3 regions of the Bradyrhizobium sp. B025 genome follow, and region 2 is predicted to be linked to each of the others. Evidence: predicted binding sites of a transcription regulator. Region 2 holds the regulator's gene; each other region holds the start of a gene.
What was found. The regulator LexA, encoded in region 2, represses DNA repair genes until DNA is damaged. The targets are predictions, from matches to a motif close to TGTTCNNNNTGTGTTCNG.
Positions count from the first base shown of each region.

Region 1: ACE10W_RS09710 (DUF3072 domain-containing protein) is a predicted target of LexA. The motif match lies at 983-1,000, and genes of this name have one in related genera.
Region 3: recA (recombinase RecA) is a predicted target of LexA. The motif match lies at 983-1,000, and genes of this name have one in related genera.

Region 1 is NZ_CP170150.1:2,096,581-2,098,842, forward strand. It holds gene ACE10W_RS09700 (hypothetical protein) at 10-372, shown strand; gene ACE10W_RS09705 (DUF6496 domain-containing protein) at 385-660, opposite strand; gene ACE10W_RS09710 (DUF3072 domain-containing protein) at 752-946, opposite strand; gene ACE10W_RS09715 (hypothetical protein) at 1,062-1,283, shown strand; gene ACE10W_RS09720 (hypothetical protein) at 1,302-1,508, shown strand; gene ACE10W_RS09725 (hypothetical protein) at 1,605-1,841, opposite strand; gene ACE10W_RS09730 (hypothetical protein) at 1,938-2,207, opposite strand; gene ACE10W_RS09735 (hypothetical protein) at 2,149-2,262, shown strand, end outside.
Region 2 is NZ_CP170150.1:4,628,920-4,631,181, forward strand. It holds gene glp (gephyrin-like molybdotransferase Glp) at 1-617, shown strand, start outside; gene lexA (transcriptional repressor LexA) at 793-1,488, shown strand; gene ACE10W_RS21420 (hypothetical protein) at 1,776-1,976, shown strand; gene ACE10W_RS21425 (hypothetical protein) at 2,170-2,262, shown strand, end outside.
Region 3 is NZ_CP170150.1:5,511,768-5,514,029, reverse strand. It holds gene ACE10W_RS25840 (hypothetical protein) at 245-454, shown strand; gene recA (recombinase RecA) at 1,075-2,163, shown strand.

The DNA of each region.
Region 1 (2,262 bases), 2.5 Mb from region 2:
GGTGCCGACATGGATCGATTGAAGCTCTCGCTGAGATGTGCGCTGCTCGTGGCGCCGCTCGTACTGTCGGCTGGAAGCGCCCTGGGGCGTGATGACGGCCGCTACGCCGATTCGCCGCTCAAGCCCTGGTTCGACAGTCTGCGCAGCCATCTCGGCCCGTGCTGCTCGGATGCCGACGGATTTGCCGTCTCCGATCCCGATTGGGAATCGCATGACGGGCACTATCGCGTCCGCCTCGATGGGCAGTGGGTCGATGTGCCCGATGAAGCCGTCATCACCGAGCCGAACCGCGCCGGTCGCACCATGGTGTGGCCGGTGAAGACCGCGTTTGGCATCTCGATCCGCTGCTTCATGCCGGGCAGCATGATCTAGCGCCGATTGCCACTACCGCTTGGCGGATTTGCGCTTGGACTTTTTCTTGGCTGCTCTCTTGGCCGTCTTCTTCTTGGCAGTTTTCTTCGAGGCCTTTTTCGGGACCTTCTTGCCTTTCTTGCGCGCCTTCGACAGGCCGATTGCGATCGCCTGCTTGCGGCTCTTCACGCGTCCGCCGCGACCACCGCGGCCGCTCTTGGCCGTGCCCTTCTTGTAGCGCCGCATTTCGCTTTCGACATCGCTCCCGGCGCTGCGCGAGTAACGGCGCTTCTTTGCCTTGCGTGCCATTCAGATTCTCCCTTGGCCGGGAGAAAACCATTCGACACAGGCATGGTTCCGAAGGCGCGCCCGCAACGTCCGGATGCGCGACGCAGCCTGGCTAGAAGGAATTCGCCAGTTCGATCTCCGCCTCGAGCACCTGGATGCGGCGCGCAGCTTCAGTGAAGGACAGACCCCGATCATATTGCGTGGGCTGATAGGCCTCCTCGCTGAGCCGCTTCAACCTCAGGCCTTGTGCCCGCGTCATCTGCTCCGCGAGGAAAACCCTGGCGTCGTATTTACCTTGAACCTGCATCTGGCCTCTCCGTTCTGAAATCGTGACTTGACTATATGTTCTTATTTTGTTCTAACAAGCCATGGACAACAGAATTAATGAAATTCGACGTAAGATCAGTGCCTTGAGGCTGGAAATGGCCGATGTCGAGGCGTCCGTGCGCGAGCTCGTCGACCGCGATCGCGACTGCACAGAAAAGGCCCTGGCGCAGATGGATCTGCGCCGGAAAATCAATCTGCTGATCGGCGAATGGAAGGCGGCTGGCGGTGGTGATGTCCTGCCGGATGTTCGCGATCGTGTACGTCTTCGTTCCCTCAAGAAAGCCGCTGATCCCGCGCGCGCAATCGTGCGTCGCTGAGACATTTGGGAGCGTGCCGTGGAGGAAGACCCGGACACGTACCGGATCTTGAGACTGCGCGCCGAGATCCTGGAGCTGGGGTCCGCGATCCGGCAATTGCAGCGTGAGGGTCTCGACGACGCTGCGGCCCAGCTTCTGATCGCGCGCAAGCGGGCGCGGCTCGACCATCTCGTGAAGACAAACTCCGCAGGCGGCCCGAACATCGCCGACATCCGGCGCAGCTAAAGGCGTGCGCCGACGATGTGGCGTGAGAAGGATTGTATCGAACAGCAAAGCAAGAAGGCCCCGCGATCACGGGGCCTTCGATGAACGGCGGCGAGTCTACTTGGTGTTGCCAGTACCCTTGTTCGTCATGGTGCCGCCCTGATCGGAGCCGGGACCGGAGCCGCCCTGACCGGAAGGATCGGCGCCCTTGGATTTCGTGTTGGCGCCCGTCGTCTGCGAGGACGACGTCGAGGACTCATGTTTCGCCTTGTGCGACTTCGCCTGTGCGGCGAACGGGGCGGCGGCGAGGCCGGTTGCCAACATCACGGCGAGGGCGAGCTTGGTCGTCTTCATGCGCAGGAACTCCCTGAGTTAAAATGACGCAGGCAGCCAACTGCCATTCGCCGCAGGAGTTCCCGGCAAAGCAGCCTCGCGGGTTTCACGCGCGCTTCAAAATTCCTTGTCCTCGGCGATGATGAACACGATGCCCGTGAGCATCGCGCCGATCGCGAACGTCGTCACCAGCGTGACGACGAAAACGGCCGCGGCTGAATCTCCGCCATGGTTCAGCAAATTTGCCACCGCCGGGTTGGACAGAATGAGCACGAGACCGAAGGCGAGGCCGATCGCCGCGCCCATCATCGCGTGCGTCAAGAGCGTGATGATGCCGGAAGGAGAGATCAGCCTTGGCGACTTTTTCGGCGACTTTTTCGCGCCCATGGAACCGCCCTCGATCTTGCATGCAACGCAGCCGGCGATTGCGGGTTCCATCGGC
Region 2 (2,262 bases):
ATTCCAACGGCTATGCCCTGCACGCCCTCGCCCGCCAGGAGGGCGCAGATACCATCGACCTCGGCGTTGCCGCCGATACGCTGGAGGCCACCACAGCCGGCATCCGCCGTGCCCGAGAGAGCGGCGCCGACATCCTGATCACGATCGGCGGCGCCTCGGTCGGCGACCACGATCTGGTCCAGCAGGCGCTGAAGGCCGAAGGCATTGCGATGGCGTTCTGGAAGATCGCGATGCGGCCGGGCAAGCCGATGATGCACGGCCGGCTAGGGGCGATGGGGGTGATCGGCCTGCCCGGCAATCCCGTGTCGTCCTATGTGTGCGGCTTCCTGTTCATGGTGCCGTTGATTCGCGCCCTGTCGGGCCGCGCCGTGATTCACCATCGTCGCGAGCGCGCCGTGCTCGGCCGCGATGTCGGCGCCAATGACCAGCGCGAGGACTATCTTCGTGCGCGCCTGGAGCGGCGCGACGACGGCATGCTTGTCGCCCTTCCCGTCAATCATCAGGATTCCTCGCTGCTTGCGAATCTCGCTGCGGCGCAGGCACTTCTCGTGCGCGCGCCGTTCGCGCCGAAGGCCGAGGCAGGCGCGCCTTGCGAGGTGCTGCGACTGCCCGCCTGAACGCACTGGTCCTGCGCGTTCCGCGAACTTTGTCGCGTTCACGGTAAATTAAGCAGTTGCGGAACACATATCGAACATATAGTGTCCGTTCATGATTTGTTTCGAGCATCTGGCGGCTCGCCGCTGAATTCACCGTCTCGGAATCGAACGACATCAACCGGGGGATTTGGTCGAGATGTTAACGCGCAAACAATACGAGCTTCTGCGATTCATCAGCGAGCGTTTGAAGGAAAGCGGTGTGCCGCCCTCCTTCGACGAGATGAAGGACGCGCTCGACCTGCGCTCGAAGTCGGGCATCCATCGCCTGATCACCGCACTGGAGGAGCGCGGCTTCATCCGGCGCCTGCCCAACCGGGCCCGCGCGATCGAGGTGATCAAGCTGCCCGAGCTGCAGGCCGCCGCTGGCAACCGCCGTGGCTTCACGCCGAGCGTCATCGAGGGCAATCTCGGCAAGGTGCGAGCGAGCTCCAGCGCGGACGAGGGCGAACGCCCCGTCGCGGTGCCGGTGATGGGCCGCATCGCGGCCGGCACGCCGATCGAAGCGTTGCAGACCCGCAGCCACACCATCAGCGTACCGCCCGACATGCTCGGCTCGGGCGAGCACTACGCGCTCGAAGTGCGCGGCGACTCGATGGTCGAAGCCGGCATCCTCGACGGCGACATGGCGCTGATCCAGCGCAATGAGAGCGCCGACACCGGCGACATCGTGGTGGCGCTGATCGACGACGAGGAAGCGACGCTGAAGCGCTTCCGCCGCCGCGGCGCCTCGATCGCGCTCGAGCCCGCCAATGCGGCCTATGAGGTCCGCATCCTGCCGCCCAACCGAGTGAAGATTCAGGGCAAGCTGATCGGCCTGTACCGGAAGTACTGAGCATGATCCGGACTGGAGAGCCGCGTTAGCGCAAAGTGCGCAGCGGTTTTCCCTCGCGACAAGCGCAGGACGCGCTTGCGCGGAGATCATGCTCAAGCAATCACCTAAGCGCGGCCCGCCGGTTGGCGACCCGCGTCGTTGACGATTGGAGCGGACGATTGTCCGCTCCGGCTGGATAGTCTTTCTGGTTTTGCTCAGATTATCCGGCCCCTCTCTAGCGCTACATCCTCGCGACGCCGCACGAAGCCCTCATCGCTTCGTGGCCCTGGAGATCGAGGAGGCAATCAATGCGCAAGATCGTTTTGAGCACCGTCACGGTGGCGCTGATCGCAGCATCCGCGTCGGCATCGCAAGCCTTCGCCGCGCAGTCGCACCATGCCCGCAAGGCAACGCCGACGACGGCGAGCGAGCAATTGCGCAACGCCGTCGCGCAGCCGTCGCAACCCGCCTGGCAATATTCGGGCTGGTCGGCACCTGCTGGTCGCTGACGAAGATGCACGCCAAATGCACGGAAGCGGTTTTTGTTCCTGACGCATTTGAAAAAGATATTGTGATGGCAGCCTGCGAAGCCAAGCCGCAGATTTGCCTACAACCGAGAAGACGCTAACATGCTTCCACTCTGATAGAGGCCAGTGCCTCCGAAGGAGGCGCGGGTCGCTATCCCTGAATGAGGAGCACCCGATGTGTGACTACAGCCTGCATGCCGTCGCGACGCGTCCCGCACAAGTCGGCGAGACGATCGTCACGACCACCTTCCGCGGCACCTCGACGCGC
Region 3 (2,262 bases), 880 kb from region 2:
CCAAGGTTCATTGTGCCGGAGCAGGACACCCGCGGAGGGGGAATCAGGACCCAATTCGGTTTAATGCCGATCGAACTCCAGAAGGACCCCAACGTCATTCAGCCTGGGACACTGGGGATCAGCGAAGGAGCCGCCGACAAACAGGGCTATTGGCCGCCAACTGAGGCGGCCTTTATTTATTTATTTCCAGGGATCTGAGCAAAACCGAACATGCAGGATCGCCGAAGCGGTTCATGCTGAGGTCATGACCGCAAAAGCGAAAAAGCTCACCCATGAAGAGTTCGCCTCTTTGCTCGCGGTCGGTCATGCGGCTGCAAATAGCGCTGCGCCTGCGATCCCTGCCAAACATCGCGCCCGATTGATCGCGCTAGGCTACATGGTCTTTCTTCAGGGCAGGCTGCGAATGACCACGCCGGGACGAATCCGGATCTATGCCGGGCAACTCGATACCTGAGGCGTGCTTTGCGCCTACGCTGGCTTTGGCGGTTGAAGCCCCGGCGATGTGAGCCACTCGCTCATGTGCGAGCCGATCTCGGCTTGGCGGGCTTTGCGCAGGAGGTCCTCTCGTTGAGGACCATGGGGGAGGGCTTTGGCCCGTTCGCGGAGACGTTTCGCTTCTTCGGAAAGTCGCTCCTCAAGAGGGACGGTTTGCGTGAAACGACGGCGCTGCCTCATGACACAACCTCGTCTTGGTCTTTACGGGTCCTAACCGCAGGGTTTGAGTTCTTGCGAGCTTAATATGCAGTCAGCCTGCCTTCTGTTCCAAAGTGAACGTTTCAGGGTGTTCTTCTGGTGGCCAGGGTGTTCTTCTGGCGGAACGCCCCGGCCCTTATACGCTACACCCATAACGAGTTAATCCTAAACGCGCATGAACAGGTTGTGTCCGATCAAGAACAAATTAGGACATTTCCGAATTCAGCTTAGGACACTGGGGGTTAAATACGGACAGTACCGAAGTCCGCAAAAGAACATATTGCGAACCAGGAACAAATAGGGTACATTGCTTTTATCGCCGGCCCGCCTCGCCAATCGTTTGTCCCCCTAGCGAATCCTCGCCATAAGGAGCACGACCCAATGTCCGCAACTGCCCTGCGTATCGTCGAAGGATCTTCCATGGACAAGAGTAAAGCTCTGGCCGCCGCGCTCTCCCAGATCGAGCGCCAGTTCGGCAAGGGCTCGGTGATGAAGCTCGGCAAGAACGATCGGTCGATGGATGTCGAGGCGGTGTCCTCCGGTTCCCTCGGGCTCGACATTGCGCTCGGCATCGGCGGCCTGCCGAAGGGGCGCGTCGTGGAAATCTACGGGCCGGAATCCTCGGGCAAGACCACGCTGGCGCTGCACACGGTGGCGGAAGCGCAGAAGAAGGGCGGCATCTGTGCCTTCATCGACGCCGAGCACGCGCTCGACCCGGTCTATGCGCGCAAGCTGGGCGTCAACATCGACGAGCTGCTGATTTCGCAGCCGGACACCGGCGAGCAGGCGCTGGAAATCTGCGACACGCTGGTGCGCTCGGGTGCGGTGGACGTTCTGGTGGTCGATTCGGTCGCGGCGCTGGTGCCGAAGGCCGAGCTCGAGGGCGAGATGGGCGATGCGCTGCCGGGACTTCAAGCGCGGTTGATGAGCCAGGCGCTGCGCAAGCTGACGGCGTCCATCAACAAGTCCCACACCATGGTGATCTTCATCAACCAGATCCGCATGAAGATCGGTGTGATGTATGGCTCACCGGAGACCACCACCGGCGGCAACGCGCTGAAGTTCTACGCCTCCGTCCGCCTCGACATCCGCCGCATCGGCGCGATCAAGGAGCGCGACGAAGTGGTCGGCAACACCACGCGCGTCAAGGTGGTGAAGAACAAGCTGGCGCCGCCCTTCAAGCAGGTCGAGTTCGACATCATGTACGGCGAGGGCGTTTCCAAGATGGGCGAGATCCTCGATCTCGGCGTCAAGGCCGGCATCGTCGAAAAGTCCGGCGCCTGGTTCTCCTATGACAGCCAGCGCCTCGGCCAGGGCCGCGAGAACTCGAAAGCGTTCCTGAAGGCCAACCCCGACATCACCGCCAAGATCGAGACCGCGATCCGCCAGAACTCCGGCCTGATCGCCGAGCAGATTCTGGCCGGCACCCCTGAGCGCGACGCCGACGGCGAGGAGCCGGCGGACGAGTAAGTCTTAACGCGGAGAGTTTTTCGCGAGGAGCGGGCACTGAGGACGTTGAGTTGCCGACGTCTTCGGGGCCCGTTTCGTTTTGCGTGGGGGCGGGCGCAT